2 linked regions of the Gimesia benthica genome follow. The protein of the gene in region 2 interacts with the protein of the main gene of each other region in a pairwise test. Links are inferred from orthologs where the notes say so. Each region holds a gene or a part of one and is shown on either strand. Other genes may lie near its edges.

Region 1 (7,553 bases), 3.2 Mb from region 2 along the record:
AGTATACCTGTTATAGCAGAGAGTGAAATCACAGAGACCCGACCGGTCAGATAAAGGATTCCATCTCGAATTCTCCCGGTTGCTGGTGGCCATTTTGTGCATAACATGTTGATTTCCGGTTGAGAAATGTGGAGCCATTTTCGGGTTCTGAACGCGCTGAAAAGTAGCCTCCACACCCCCTGCTGACTCTCATCATTGCCTCCCCTGCAGCGCCACATTCCATTGACAGGTTATCGACATACAAAGCCTCGTCGACAACCGATATAAGATGTTTCATAGTAACACCTTATATCGATATCTCCTCACTTCTTAACAGAATCTACCTCGCCTAGATAATACTAATAATAAATTAATTAATTTTTAGAGAAAAAGGGTTCTGAAAAACCCCTGGCATGTCGAGATTCGCGTCTCTCCGATGATTGTGAAAATGCTTTGAATCACATAAAATACAGACATCAGAAAATCGATATCTTATCGCTGCCAGAATGAGTTCCAGAAGACATGCGGGGCAGCACAATTTACCCATCAAAAATCTAATACAAAGTTGACTCACACATGAAGCTCAGTTGTTCACGATCGGCCCTGTTGTCCGGTTTCCAGATCATTGGAAGCGTCATCAGTTCACGCACTCCCAAGGAGATCCTGAAGTGCGCCAAACTCGAAGCAGGAGACGGCAAGGCAACCTTGAGTGGAACCGATCTCGAAGTCAGCATCCGTTACGACTTCGATGAAGTGGATGTCACGATTCCCGGAGAGATCCTGCTGTCGGTTCACGAGCTGGTCTCGATCCTGAAAGAATCCACAACCGATTCGGTCGAGATCGAACTGAAGAAGGACGAGGAAACCGAACAGGACTTTATTCTGATTTCCTCAGGCAAGAGCGAATTCCGTCTGTCAGTCCACGATCCTTCTGAATTTCCCGCAGTAGAAACATTCAAAGAATCAAATTACTTCGAAATTCCCATGCAGTCCTTCCGGGAAATGATCCGGCGGACCGTATTCGCGACCGATCCGGAAAGCACCCGCTATGCATTGGGTGGCGTACTGTTCGACGTGGAAGGGGATAAGCTGACGCTGGCGGCGACCGATGGACGTCGTCTGGCGATGGTAGAATCCGCCTGTTCCTATCAGGGATCAGAGGCGTATGAAAACAATCGGCCCGTGATCCCTGCCAAGGCGATGACGCTGATCGAAAAGAGCCTGACCGGCGATGAAGGCAACATCCAGATTGCGATTCGGGCCAATGACGTGATCGTCAAAAGTGGTCGTTCGACAATTTTTGCTCGCCTGGTAGAAGGCCGCTTTCCCAAGTATCGGGATGTCATTCCACCAGAAGCGACTCACAGTATCGACCTGGAAGTCGGAACCTTCTTCGGTGCCGTCCGTCAGGCTCAGATTGTGACCGACGTGGAAACCCGGGGCGTTGATTTTATCTTCAACAGTGGCCTGTTAACGCTGAAGAGTGTGGCTGCCTCTGTGGGGGAATCGAAGGTTGAAATCCCGATTCCCTTTGAAGGCGAGGAAATCGTCATCACCTTTGACGTCCGCTACCTGGCAGACTTCCTCAAAGCTCTGGATTCCGCCGCTCATATCCAGCTGCAGCTGATCGATTCCGACAGCGCTGCCGTCCTCAAGACCGACGATGGTTACACCTACGTGATCATGCCCCTCTCACAGGCACGGTAATTCATGTCAGAGAAATACGAATTCAAGACCTGCCGCGCGATTCCGGCCGCGACACCTGTCTCCCAGGTGCTCTCGGAACTGATTGCGATGAAAGGGCTGGCTCGGGTTCAGGGAGATCAGCGACTGAAACAGGCCTGGCAACAGGTGGCCGGCGAAAAGATTGCCAGCCAGACCACGATCCTGGGGATCAAGAACCGGATCGTGCAGATCGGTGTCGACAATTCAGCTCTGTTGAATGAGTTGAATTCGTTTCACAAGATGTCGCTGCTGCAGAAGCTGCAGAAAGAGTATGGAAAACAGAATGTCCGCGACATGCGGTTCCGATTGAAATCGAAAACAAATCAGGACAGCAGGCAGGGGTAAAATGGAATGGGAAATTTCTGTTTGCCGTCCGTCACTAATCAGCGATCGTTATCCTAACGGGTAACGATTCAGGAATTCACGGGAGTGAAATTAGAGTGAGCGATCAACAAGAGAGTCAGGCAGATCTGAAAAAAGCGGGCTATGATGAATCGAATATTCGAGCCCTGGAAGGTGTAGAAGGGATTCGCACCCGCCCCGCGATGTACATCGGCGATACCACGCTGCGGGGTCTGCATCACCTGGTTTATGAAATCGTGGATAACTCCATCGACGAATGTGTGAACGGTTACGCCTCCGTGATCAATGTTAAAATCAACGCGGATGGCAGCGTGAGCTGCAGCGACGATGGTCGAGGAATTCCCGTCGGGGCAATGCCCGATATGAACAACCGGCCGGCTCTGGAAGTAGTGCTGACCGAAATTCACGCCGGGGGTAAGTTCGACCGCGAAGGGGGTTATAAAACCGGAACCGGTGGTCTGCACGGCGTCGGGATTACCGCGGTGAATGCGCTCAGTGAATGGCTCGAAGCGGAAGTCCGCCGGGAAGGTCACGTCTGGACCATGGACTTCGCTGCAGGGCTCGTGAAAACACCGCTGCAGAAGCTGGCCAAAACCGAAAAGAGCGGAACGAAGATTACCTTCAAACCCGATGGTACGATCTTCCCCGATACGAAGTTCATCTACGACACGCTGACCAAGCGACTCCAGGAACTGGCGTTTCTGAATGCGGGTGTGAAAATCCGGATCATCGACGAACGTTCGGGACAGACGGATGAATTCCACTACGAAGACGGGCTGGTCGAATTCGTCCGCTATCTGAACCGGACGGAGAATGTGCTCTATGAGGAAATCATTTCGATCCAGGGAGAGATGGAAGGGGTGCAGGTCGACATCTCTGTCCAGCACAACGATGGCTCTACCGAAAATGTCCGCTGCTTTGCCAACAACATTTTCAACATCGAAGGGGGAACGCACTTCTCCGGTTTCCGTGGTGCTCTGACCCGTTCGATCAACGCGTACGGTAAGAAAGCCAACCTGTTCAAGGACTTCACACCCAGTGGTGATGACTTCCGCGAAGGGTTGACCGCAGTGATTACCGTGCGTGTGCCCGATCCCCAGTTCGAAGGGCAGACCAAAACCAAGCTGGGTAACAGCGAAGTCGAAGGGATTGTGCAGACGGTTGTCAACGAGAAGCTGATGAAGTTCTTCGAAGAGAACCCCTCGGTTGCCAAGAAGATCGCTCAGAAAGGTCTGCTGGCAGCAGAAGCCCGCGAAGCCGCCAAGAAGGCCCGCGAAATGGTACGGCGTAAAGGTGCGCTGACGACCGGCGGCCTGCCTGAAAAACTTCGCGACTGCCGCAGTCGTGAGCTGGACATCACCGAACTGTACCTGGTCGAAGGGGATTCGGCCGGTGGTTCTGCGGATACCGGTCGCGATTCGAACATTCAGGCGATTCTCCCGCTGCGTGGTAAGATCCTGAACGTGGAAAAAGCCCAGCTGGTCAAAGTGCTGGATAACGCGGAAATTTCCAACATCTTCAAAGCCGTGGGTGTTCCCCCGGGAGCTGAGTTTGATGATGTGACCAAACGTCGTTACGGTAAGATCATTCTGATGACCGACGCCGACGTCGACGGTAGCCACATTCGTACGCTGCTGCTGACCTTCTTCTTCCGCCACATGCGGGAACTGGTGAACCATGGCTGTGTCTATGTTGCTCAGCCTCCGTTGTACCGCGTCGAACAGGGTAAAAAACGGCGCTACGTACAGACCCAGGAAGAGATGATGAACGAGCTGGTAGAACTGGCTCTGGGCGATGCGAACCTGACCTGTGAAGACGGCACCGTATTCGAAACGGAAATGCTCGATAAGCTGGTCAAGCTGGTGGGCGAACTCGAAGAGCCATTGGGAACACTGGACCGCCGCGGGATTGACCTGAAATTCCTGGCTCAGAATCACGCCACTGACGAGGGACTGCTGCCTCAATACCGAATCTTTCTGGGTAAGGAACAGTTCTGGTTCACTTCGCAGGATGATATGAAAGAATTCCTGAAAGAGGAAGAACAGAAGCGGGGCGAAGAACTGCGGATTGCCGATGAAAACGGTGATTCCTCATCCGATTCCGAAGAGGATGAAGAAGACTTCGGCAAAGATGATGGGTTGCAGGTCACGGACATTCACGAGATCCGCTCGATCAATGAGTACCTGAAACAGCTCAAGGGTTACGGTATCGCATTGAAGGATTTCTATTCGCCCGGCAACCGGAACGGGGAGCCGATCTTCCCGTTTACGATTCACAGCGGCAACAGCAACGTCAAGCTCAGCAGTCTGCGTCAGCTGCTTCCCTCGCTGCGTGATCTGGGTGAAAAAGGCCTGAAACTGACCCGCTTCAAAGGACTGGGCGAAATGAACTCAGAAGAGTTGTGGGACACCAGCATGGATCCCGAGAACCGGGTTCTGTTGCAGGTCGGTATGGAAGATGCCGCTGCCGCCGATGAGATCTTCCGCGTCCTGATGGGTGACGTGGTGGAACCCCGCCGCGAGTTCATCGAGAAGCATGCTTTGGATGTGAAGAACCTCGATATTTAATCATCGAGGTCTTCAGCTGGCGAATCAGACGAGATCGGAGCCTTCCAGGGAAGCAATGAACGGAAGGTGCCGATACTCGTTGTTGAAGTCCAGACCATAGCCGACGACGAAGTGATCGGGAATTTTGAAGCAGTGATAGTCCGGTCCGAAATCGACTTCAGTGGCTTCCTCTTTCCAGAGCAGGACTGCGGTTTTCAGTGAGCGTGGTTCCTGTTCGCTGATCTGTGCCATGACCTTCTGCATGGTTTTCCCGGTATCGAAAATATCGTCGACCAGCAGGACATCACGTTCGCTGAGGTCGGGCAGATAATCCAGATTGACGAATAGCTCACCAGGTTTGGTTGATTTGCCGCGATAGCTGGATGCCTGGAGCAGTCCGACCTGATGCGGTACATCGATGGCACGAATCAGGTCTGCCAGCAGAACCAGGCTGCCGGCGAGGATGCCGATAATCGTTAAGGGGCGGCCCTGGTATTCCTGGGCCAGTTCGCGTCCGAGCGCGATTACCCGTGAGTTGATTTCGTTCTGGTCGATAAGAACTTTCACAGCGACATCCTTTCGTTAACTTGTCTCGGTCGTATCCCCGGCGAGTTCCGTTTTCATGAACTCCCTGAGCAGCATGGTCGCATACACGCCGGAGGGGAGCGTGAACTCGAAGCGTACCCCATTCTCAGTTGGTTCCAGCTGGAGTGCTTCCGGCCGGATCAGGTAGGGGCGCCTGGTTCCCGCGGTCAGTTTTTTATAGCGGTTAAACAGATCGGGCTCCAGTCCAAAGTCGTTTAGGACCTGCTGTTCCTGTGCGGATGTTTCCTGAGTCGGCTGTTTCATTTTTGGACCGAACAGGGGGCCGGTAATCATGGTTTCTCCCTGATCGAATCGTTGCTGTTCGGCGGTGACATCTTCAACGACGAACAGTCCCCCCGACGCACAGACCTGCATGACATCTCCCATTTGAACGCTCTGCTGCTGACCGGCGAGAATCCGGTTGGCGAGCGCGCGATTGAACAGCGCCGATTGCACAGCCGAGAGAGCCAGCCGCTTGAGGGCTTTATTTCGCATGTATTTTCCCGGGACCCGCTTTCCCTGGAGCAGTTTGAGCCCCATGTCGAAGGTCTCGTTGTCGTGACCCATCCGCTGGGCACCGTAGTAATTCGGAAAACCGGTCTGGGCGATCTGTTCCTGAATCGCTTGCGCTTTGTCGAAGGCGTCGTCTTCCGTATCGCGGACGATAATCGAGAAGCGATTCCCTTTGAGGTGCCCGGTTTTGAGTTTGTTCTCGTGTCGGGTTGCTTTGAGAATCTGGATACCGGTGAATTCGAAGGTTTCAACCAGCGGTTCACACTCGGCGGGGACAGACACATATTGACGTGTGACTGCAAAGCGGTCTTTGAGTCCGGCGACGCCGATATCGCGTGGATTGATCTGCAGTATGCGGGCCAGGTTCTTCACCAGGTAGGGGGCGGAGACGTCCCGTTTCTCAATCCAGAGGAACAGGTGTTCGCCGGCTCCCGTGGGTTCGTAGACGGGAATTTCGTCGACGACGAAGTCCTCGGGGGTCTGTTTCAGCTGGCCGCCGATCCCCGGTAAGTCTGGTGTCAGAAAAGGGAGTGTTTCGATTTCGGACTCAGACATACGGGGAATTCTACTATCTATTGGCTATCGCGAGGGAAAACAGCCGAATGAACCCTTCACCCAGTTCGAGGTTCAGGCTGAACTGACTGGCGGTGATTTTAGGAGAAAAGGTTACCAGATCGCCACCGGTAGCGAAGGCGACTTTCGCGGATTCCACAAATTCCGGATCCTTATTCTTCTGACTGGCCAGGGGGAGAATCGAGGCGAACTTCAAAGAGAACAGGAAGGGGGAGCCGGGTTTTGTCTGTTTACCCTGTTTGGCTGCTGCGGAGATCGAGGCGGAGAGCAGTTCCAGGCTCGATGGTTCGCCCATCGCGACCCAGCACTCTGTATCACTGCAGCCGAGGAAAATGACGGGGTTTTCCCCGAAGATATCCCGGGCGTTGTTTTTCACGTTATCGGGAGAGATCTGATGAATGACGACACCTTCGACCTCCGCCACATTGGCTTTGATGCCTTTGGTATCTTCTGCCTGGGAGATCAGATCGAAGAATTCCTGCAGGCCTTCGCGGAACGAAGCCGCCTCCTGGAGTTTCAAAGCGCCAATCAATGCCAGTTTCTCGTCGCCGTTCTGAACCAGTTTAATGTGGGCATCGAGTTTACCGGACTTGACCGTTGATTCTGCCGACTTGAAGACTTTTGCAGCTGGTCCCGGGTTGGCTTCGCTGCCGAAAAACACGGGAGGCACATTGGATTTCGACTGTTCGATGACGTCGAGCAGCATCTTCTGTTCAATGTCTTTGTGCAGGGGAACGATCGTGTATCCCAGCACATCGGAGTCGGTGGCATTCAGGTAGGAGTACTGGCTGGCTTTCTGAGAGAGTGCTTCCAGCTGTTTTGTTAAATCGGTTCCCGGTTTGGCATCGATACCGAAATGCAGCAGGATCTGTTTTTTCTCCCGGGAGAGTTCGTAACCAAAGGTCAACGCGGCGCCCTCTTTGGCAATTGTCTGGAACTGCTTGAAGATCATCATGGTTGTGGCTTTGCGGCTTTCGAACTGGAGGTCCGTTTCGCTCTCTTTCTTCTGCAGTTGATCGTCGATGCGGGCACTGGCCAGGTCGACAGCCATCATTCGCATTGGCTCGGGAACATTCTTCAGCAGCAGAGATGCTGCGATGTCGTACTTTTCTGCCAGCGGTTTGGTGAATTCGTCGGGGTTGTAAAAGTCGCGGTCGAGGGCTTCGCTTTTGATCTGCACGAAGGCGTAGTCATGGGCCATTTTCAGGTGCAGGGAGAATTGTGGCAGGGCGACCGTGTAACGGTTCTCCTGATCGGGAACCGGGTTGA
Region 2 (7,798 bases):
AAGTATGTCGCCTGCCTGCGGAATCGAACGGACTGATACGAATCAGCCGGTGGTTCCCGGTTTCCCCTTTGAGATAGCCGTAGGCATAGTCTCCTTCGATGCGGACTGTGGCACTGCGAATGCCGGCCTCTTCAGCATCAGAACGATCCAGGATTTCGACATTGAAACCGCGACGCTCCGCCCAGCGCAGGTACATCCGCAGCAGCATTTCTGCCCAGTCAGAGGAGTCGGTCCCCCCTTCACCGGCCTGAATACTGAGGTAAGCTGCAGAGCCATCCTCGGGTGCAGACATCATGGCCTGAAGTTCGAGGTGATCCAGGATCTTCTGCAGACGATCTGCGGTGGAAGCGAGTTCGGGAATGCTGTCTTCACTGCCTTCTTCCTCAATGAATTCCAGCAGGACTTCAAGATCCCCAGCACCTTCAATCAACTCTGTCAACGGTTTGACAGTCAATTGCAGTTGTTGCATCTCAGAAACGAGGACCTGAGCTTTCTCCTGGTTATCCCAGAAGCCGGCTGCCCCCATCTTTTCATTAATTTCGGTGGTCCGTTTTTTCTTACCAGCGTAGTCAAAGAGAGTCTCGTAATTTGACGATGCGATCCATGATTCCGGTACATTTATCTCTGAGTTCGTGATCCATTGGTGTGTGCTTTCTATCGCTCTGCAGTCGGGGCTGCAGGAAAATGATTTAAAAACCAAACAGGCAGTGCTGAATGGATATCTGTGAGTCTACTGACAAAGCATTTGAGGCATGCCGGTCAATCTAAGTTTTTTTCCGAACTGAGTCCAATCCCAAAGTACTTGATTCCTTTGGCTTTCAGCTTTGAGGGCTCGTAGAGGTTGCGTCCGTCAAAGATAACTGGCTGTGTCAGTTTATGACGGATGTAATCGAAGTCAGCGTGCCGGAACTCGTTCCATTCCGTAACGATTACGAGTACATCAGCACCATCAAGCGTGTCGTAATGATGGTCAAGGTATGAGAGTTTATCACCATACTCCGCTTTAACATTTTCCATGGCGACAGGATCGTGAACCTTGATATTACTGACGCCCGCTTCCAGTAACAGATCGATCAGGACCAGGGCTGGCGCTTCGCGAATATCATCGGTTTTAGGCTTGAAAGCGAGTCCCCAGATGGCGACCGTTTTTCCGGCGAGATCCCCTTCGAAGTAGCGGTTGATCTTGTCGAACAGGACCCGTTTCTGGGCTGTGTTGACCTGATCGACGGCGTTCAGGATTGAGGGTTCCATTTCGCGATCATGGGCCACGGAGATTAGCGCCGAGACGTCTTTGGGGAAACAGGATCCACCGTAACCGACTCCCGGAAACAGAAATGAAAAGCCGATCCGCTGATCGTGTCCAATTCCGCGTCGCACCTGATTGATATCCGCTCCGACGCGTTCACAGAGATTGGCCATCTCATTAATGAAGCTGATTTTGGTTGCCAGCATGCAGTTGGCGACATATTTAGTCATTTCCGCACTCTCGAGCTCCATCGACAGGAACGGGTGTTCGGTTCGCAGAAATGGTTTGTAAAGTTCATGTAATACTTCAGAAACTTCCGGGCGAGAGACTCCGACGACCACGCGGTCAGGTTTGGAGAAGTCGTCGATTGCTGCTCCTTCTTTGAGAAATTCCGGGTTAGAGGCGACATCGACCTCCCGTCCAGTCAGGGATTTCAGCATTTCTGCCAGCTTGCGGTTTGTGCCAACCGGGACTGTACTTTTAATGATGACGACAGCGTCTTCAGCGAGCAGCGGTGCCAGTGATTCTGCTACTTTCCAGATGCTGTCCAGATTGGCAGAGCCATCTGCGGTCATCGGTGTGCCGACCGCGATGAAAATACATTTGGAATCCGGGATCACATCAGCATAGCTGGTAGTGAAGGTCAGGCGTCCGGCTTTTGTGTTCCGCTTGACCATTTCTTCCAGACCGGGTTCATAGATCGGAACTTCTCCCGCTTGAAGACGACGGACTTTGGACTCGTCGATATCAATGCAGGTGACGTAATTTCCGCTTTCGGAGAAACAGGTCCCGGTGACGAGTCCTACATATCCTGTACCTATTACTGCAATTTTCATCGTCTTTGGAATCCATTCGAATTTGGAAGCTGACGCTTGTGGTATTAAATCGAACACTGACAGAGAAGTTGAAATCCTCAAAGAAAGCGTCGCGTCAGCTCCCGTGAATGTGGAAGAATTGTAAAATCAGAATAGTTAGGATTTCAGACGGGTTCCATACTGCTGTTCATAGTATTCGCGATACTTTCCAGTGCGGATCCGGTTGACCCACTCGGGGTTGTCCAGATACCAGTCGATGGTCTCTTTGAGACCTGCCTGAAAGTCTGTTTCCACTTTCCATCCCAGTTCAGATTCCGCTTTGCTGCAGTCGATCGCATAACGTAAGTCATGTCCGGGGCGATCTGTGACGTATTCAATTAAAGATTCGGGCTTGTCCAGAAGTTTGAGAAGCAGTTTCGTAATTTCAATATTCTGCATCTCTGCGTGACCGCCGAAGTTGTAAACTTGACCGGGTTCACCTTTTCTGAGAGCAGCATCGATTCCCCGACAATGGTCCATTACGTGAATCCAGTCGCGTACGTTGGTTCCCTCACCGTAGATCGGCAGCGATTTACCTTCCTGGGCGTTAGAGATAAACAGAGGAATCAGTTTTTCAGGGAACTGATAGGGACCGTAATTATTGGAACAGCGAGTGATAATGGCAGGGAAGCCGAACGTATTTACATAACTGCGAACCAGCAGGTCAGCGGCGGCTTTGGAGGCAGAATAGGGACTGTTCGGTGCGATCGGAGTCTGTTCTGTGAACAGTCCTTCTGGACCGAGACTGCCATAGACTTCGTCAGTGGAGACCTGGACGTACCGGTTGACTTCATGTTTGCGGGCTGCATCGAGCAGAACCTGTGTTCCGACGATGTTCGTCTGGATGAATGGTCCGGAATCCAGAATGCTGCGATCAACGTGTGATTCTGCAGCAAAGTTGATGACGGCGTCGAAGTCGACGGAGTCCAGCAGGGAATTTACCACTTCCGGATCAGTAATGTCCCCTTTGACAAACTGATAGCCGGAGTGCGATTCAAAATCTTTGAGGTTTTCAAGATTGCCGGCATAGGTGAGTTTGTCGAGATTGGTGACTTCAATCTCCGGATACTCAGATAATTGTAAACGGATAAAGTTTGATCCGATAAAACCACATCCGCCTGTTACTAAAATCCGTTTCATGACTGTCTTTGTCCCTCTTTTTAAAGCAAATGAAGATCACGAATTAAGTGAGTGTTTATTCCTGGTCGCCAGGGGTGTCTTGAGCGCTGTTGCTTTCGTTTTCCGTTTCCGGAGACTCGGTATCCGCATCCACTTCTGTGTCTGCATCCGTGGGCTCGTTTTCTGAGTCGACTACGATCTCTGCCGGAATTCGGGCCAGGGAGACCAGTTTGTCGTTATCGTCCAGTGTGATCACTCGCACACCCTGAGTATTTCGACCGACCTGACTGATTTCGCAGCCTCGAATACGTTGAATTTTCCCACTGCGGGTTACCATCAGAATCTCATCGTCCTCCGCGACAGAGATGATGTCGACCGCCTGACCGTTGCGTGCCGATGTGCGGATGTCGCGAATTCCCTTACCGCCGCGTTTCTGTCGACGATATTGCATACCACTGCGGGTTTCCTGTTCGTCATCAGCATCTTCGTCGGTATCGCTTTCAGCAGTTGAGAGTTCTTCGTCTGTCTCGGTCTGCTCGTCCTGATCTTCATCCTCTTCTGAAGCTGGAATGAAGCCGAAAGGAGTGCGCTTCCCGTGTCCATTCTCACAAACTGTCAGCAGGCAATATCGAGGATCCGCGATGACCATGCCGATCACGTGACCAGATTTAGACAGCTTGATGCCCTTTACGCCGCGGGTATTTCGTCCCATGCTGCGTGCATCCGACTGGGCAAAACGGATTGCCATGCCGTCAGAGGTTGCCAGCAGGAGGTCTTCTCCCGGGGAGACGATCAGAGCTTCGACGAGTTCATCATCTTCATCGAGTTTGATCGCAATAATCCCGCCCCGTTGTACCCGGCTGTAAGCGGACAGAGGCGATTTTTTGATGATACCGTTACGGGTGGCCATGACCAGGAAGCGTTCTTCATCGAATTCCCGGACAGAGACACAGTTGGAAACGGTTTCATCTTCCTGTAGTGAAAGCAGGTTGACCAGTGCCCGGCCTTTGGCGGTGCGGCCCTGAAGCGGCAGATCGTAGACCTTGGACCAGTAAACCCGCCCGCGATTCGTGATGAACAGCAGGTAAGAGTGAGTACTGGCGACGAACAGGTGCTCGATGGGGTCTTCCTCATCGACTTTAGCGCCGCGGATTCCTTTGCCGCCTCTGTTCTGAGCCTGATAAGTATTGAGCTGAGTCCGTTTGATGTAGCCGCGTTGTGAAAGCGTGACGACCATCGGTTCCTCAGCAATCAGATCATCCCGGTTGACGTCAGTCAGTTCTTCGTCACTGATGTCGGTCCGGCGTTTATCTGCATACTTTTCCTGCAGGTGGAGCATATCGTCGCGAATCACCGCGCGAATATGGTCTTCGTCCGAGAGCAGGTACAGGTATTCGGAGATTGCTTTCAGCAGTTCGCGGTGTTCGTCGGCCAGTTTTTCCCGTTCCAGGTTGGCCAGTGAACCGAGCTGCATCGAAACAATGGCTTCGGCCTGATTTGCGGAGAGGGTGTAATATTCGTGAACCCCCTGCTCGTTCTGGTATTCTTTGAATCCCTCTTCACCCAGTGCCCGTTCAATAAGTTTTCCATCGACCTGCATGCCCTGCAGGCTGATTTTGGCTTCGGCACGGCTGGGTGAGTTACGGATGGTTTTGATGACTTCATCAATATCGATCTGAGCGATCATCAGACCTTCGACCGTGTGTTTCCGCTTGCGGGCTTCAGCCAGCAGGAATTCAGTCCGACGACGGATCACGTCGATGCGGTGCAGGATGAACTGCTGGATCAGTTCCTTGATCGAGAGGGTTTCGGGACGGTTCCCGACCAGCGCGAGCAGGATGATACTGAATGTGGTCTGCAGTGGTGAGAACTTGAAGAGCTGCGCGAGCACCACTTCCTTGTCAGCATCCCGCTTGAGAATGATCTGCAGATGGACTTTCCAGGGGGGCACATTGCGGTCGGTAAGGTCCACAATGCGGGAAATTCCTTTGACCCGGTCGTCGCGGACCAGCAGTTCCAGTTTTTCACGAATGCGGTCACGGGTTTCCATGTAAGGAATTTCCGTAATCACAATCACATCGGACTGTTTTTCAGTTTCGAAGTGAGTACGAGCCCGCAGTGTGATGGTGGAACGTCCGGTGGCGTATCCTTTGCGAATGCCGTATCGTCCGCAGATGATTCCCCCGGTCGGGAAATCGGGGCCTGGCATGACCTGCAGAATGTCGTCGATGGTCGCGTCAGGATTGTCGATCAGCAGTTTGACGGCTTCGCAGGCCTCACCCATGTTCTGGGGAGGAATACTGGTTGCCATACCGACGGCAATCCCGCTGGAACCGTTAACCAGCAGGTTCGGAAACTTCGAGGGGAGCACGACCGGCTCATCGTTCCGCTGGTCATAAGTCGGCACGAAGTCGACGGTATTGCGGTTGATGTCGTCCAGCATCTCTGCCGCGACGGGGGCCAGTCGGGCTTCGGTGTAACGCATGGCTGCGGGAGGCAGGCCGGCCAGAGAGCCGAAGTTCCCCTGCTTGTCGATGAGGACATTCCGCATGACCCATTCCTGCCCCAGACGGACCAGGGTAGGATAAATTGAACCATCCCCGTGGGGGTGATAGTTACCGCTGGTGTCACCGGAAATCTTTGCGCATTTTACCCGGGATGAACTGGCTCCCAGGTTCAGATCGTTCATGGCGACCAGAATACGACGCTGTGAGGGTTTGAGACCATCGCGAGCGTCAGGCAGGGCGCGGCTGATAATTACACTCATCGCATAGGTGAGGTAACTGTCCCGCATTTCATCCTGAATGTCCAGATGCTTGATATTCGGGTCAATGTTTGGCTCTTCGCCGTTATCGGTGGCCAATCCTTGTTCTCCTTAAGGAATTCAACTTCAGATGTTGTCTTGCTTTGTAGATAGTATCGAAACTGTTTCGCGCTGATTTCTCAGGAAACTGACAGTCCTGATTCCGGGGAAACAGGCACCGTTCATCCTGACATCAGGGTAACAATTCGGGCAAATTGAAATGAACGCGGGTATCCTTACTGTCGACTGAAAAAAACTGCCTGGCGAAAACTGTTTTTTAGATCAAAACAGAGGTTGAAAAACGAGCCTAAACTCGCAGAATTCATGCGTCTCAACCTGTTACAAATTGTAGCTGGAATCGCCTGATATCACAACTGACAATGCCCCTGAATTTTAAGGTCTGACCAGGGTGAAAAACCTTGATTTTCAATAAGTTACGTTCTCAAATTCATCATTGAGGAGAACATGGACATTGCATAGAATAGATAAACGCAGATCGGCTGTTTTTTGCCCCGTTTTCTGACTCGGATTGCTGTCCGGAAGCCCCCCATTTTTTCGAAAACTTTTGTATGAATGATCCAGAATCAAAAGATCAGGCAGACTGCCCCGGCGATTCCAGTCTGGAGAGCCAAAATGTGCAGGCACCTTCAGGGGACCTGGAAGATTCACTGGAAAAAACACTGAGGCAGAGCCCCGCTGAACGTGAGCAGGCGGCCCATCTGAGTAAGGATCGACTGTCACTGCCTGCGAAGGTCCCCGGTTATCTGATGGTTCGTTCTCTGGGGGAAGGATCCTATGGTTCGGTCTGGCTGGCTCAGGAAGAAAATACAGGGAAATATGTGGCGATCAAGTTCTATACGTATCGCCGGGGTCTGGACTGGTCGCTGCTGAACCGGGAAGTTGAAAAACTGGCAGAGCTTTATACCTCGCGGAATATTATCAGCCTGCAGGGAGTGGGTTGGAACAGTGATCCCCCCTACTACATGATGGAGTACCTGGAAAACGGATCGCTGGCATCGTTTCTGGATGCGGGACCGTTGCCGGTTCCTGAGGCCGTGCGCATCGCCAAAACAGTATTGCAGGCACTGGTGCATGCGCATGGGAGAGGGATTCTGCACTGCGATCTGAAGCCGGCGAATGTTCTGCTGGATGACAATTATGAGCCCCGAATTTGTGATTTCGGGCAGTCCCGTCTGTCTGACGAACAGAGCCCTTCCCTGGGAACGCTTTATTACATGGCTCCCGAACAGGCAGATTTGCAGGCGGTTCCCGATGCCCGCTGGGACGTCTATGCGCTGGGAGCATTGCTCTATCACATGCTGTCCGGCAAGGCGCCTTACCGGACAGCTGAGAATGAGCAGGCCATTCGCCAGCTGGAGACACTGGAGGAGAAACTCGAAGCCTACCGGGAATTAATCCGTAAAGCCCCCCGCCCTGCGGAACATCGCAAAGTCAAAGGGATCGACCGTCGTCTGGTTGATATTATCGATCGATGTCTGGAAACAGATCCCCGCAATCGATTTCCAAATGCGCAGGCCGTTTTGAGCAGTCTTGTCCAGCGTGAGCAGTATCGTGCCCGTCGTCCTTTAATTGCACTGGGAATCATCGGACCTTTATTGCTGGTGCTGGGAGTGATTCCGGTGGCGGGGGCTGCGGTGAATCAGATGGTCTCTCAGTTTCGTGAAAACCTGACAGCGCGGGCATTGAAGGGAGATCTGATCTCAGCCAACCTGCTGTCACAAAACGTGGAGCACGATCTTCAGGATCGTCAGGTAC

The links.
Region 1: the proteins of gyrA (region 2) and F1728_RS13990 interact in binary tests that used the Escherichia coli proteins (3 or more experiments, as listed by UniProt). The link is inferred for Gimesia benthica from one-to-one orthologs.

The regions. Positions count from the first base shown.
Region 1 is NZ_CP043930.1:3,682,937-3,690,489, reverse strand. What follows is about bases 1,781-4,889. They hold F1728_RS13990 (DNA gyrase subunit B), read left to right. Parts: upstream 1,781-2,144; coding sequence 2,145-4,634; downstream 4,635-4,889. Other genes in these bases: hpt (hypoxanthine phosphoribosyltransferase), read right to left, coding at 4,659-4,889; F1728_RS13995 (DUF721 domain-containing protein), read left to right, coding at 1,781-2,049. Also shown: F1728_RS32585 (helix-turn-helix domain-containing protein), read left to right, coding at 1-16; dnaN (DNA polymerase III subunit beta), read left to right, coding at 556-1,686; more of F1728_RS13995, read left to right, coding at 1,690-1,780; more of hpt, read right to left, coding at 4,890-5,180; tRNA pseudouridine(13) synthase TruD, read right to left, coding at 5,196-6,266; F1728_RS13975 (hypothetical protein), read right to left, coding at 6,280-7,553. UniProt on the Escherichia coli protein: DNA gyrase negatively supercoils closed circular double-stranded DNA in an ATP-dependent manner to maintain chromosomes in an underwound state.
Region 2 is NZ_CP043930.1:487,154-494,951, reverse strand. The notes cover bases 3,096-6,449. They hold gyrA (DNA gyrase subunit A), read right to left. Parts: upstream 6,083-6,449; coding sequence 3,296-6,082; downstream 3,096-3,295. Other genes in these bases: rfbB (dTDP-glucose 4,6-dehydratase), read right to left, coding at 3,096-3,240. Outside these bases: F1728_RS02095 (UDP-glucose dehydrogenase family protein), read right to left, coding at 760-2,082; more of rfbB, read right to left, coding at 2,218-3,095; F1728_RS02080 (serine/threonine protein kinase), read left to right, coding at 6,592-7,798. UniProt on the Escherichia coli protein: A type II topoisomerase that negatively supercoils closed circular double-stranded (ds) DNA in an ATP-dependent manner to maintain chromosomes in an underwound state.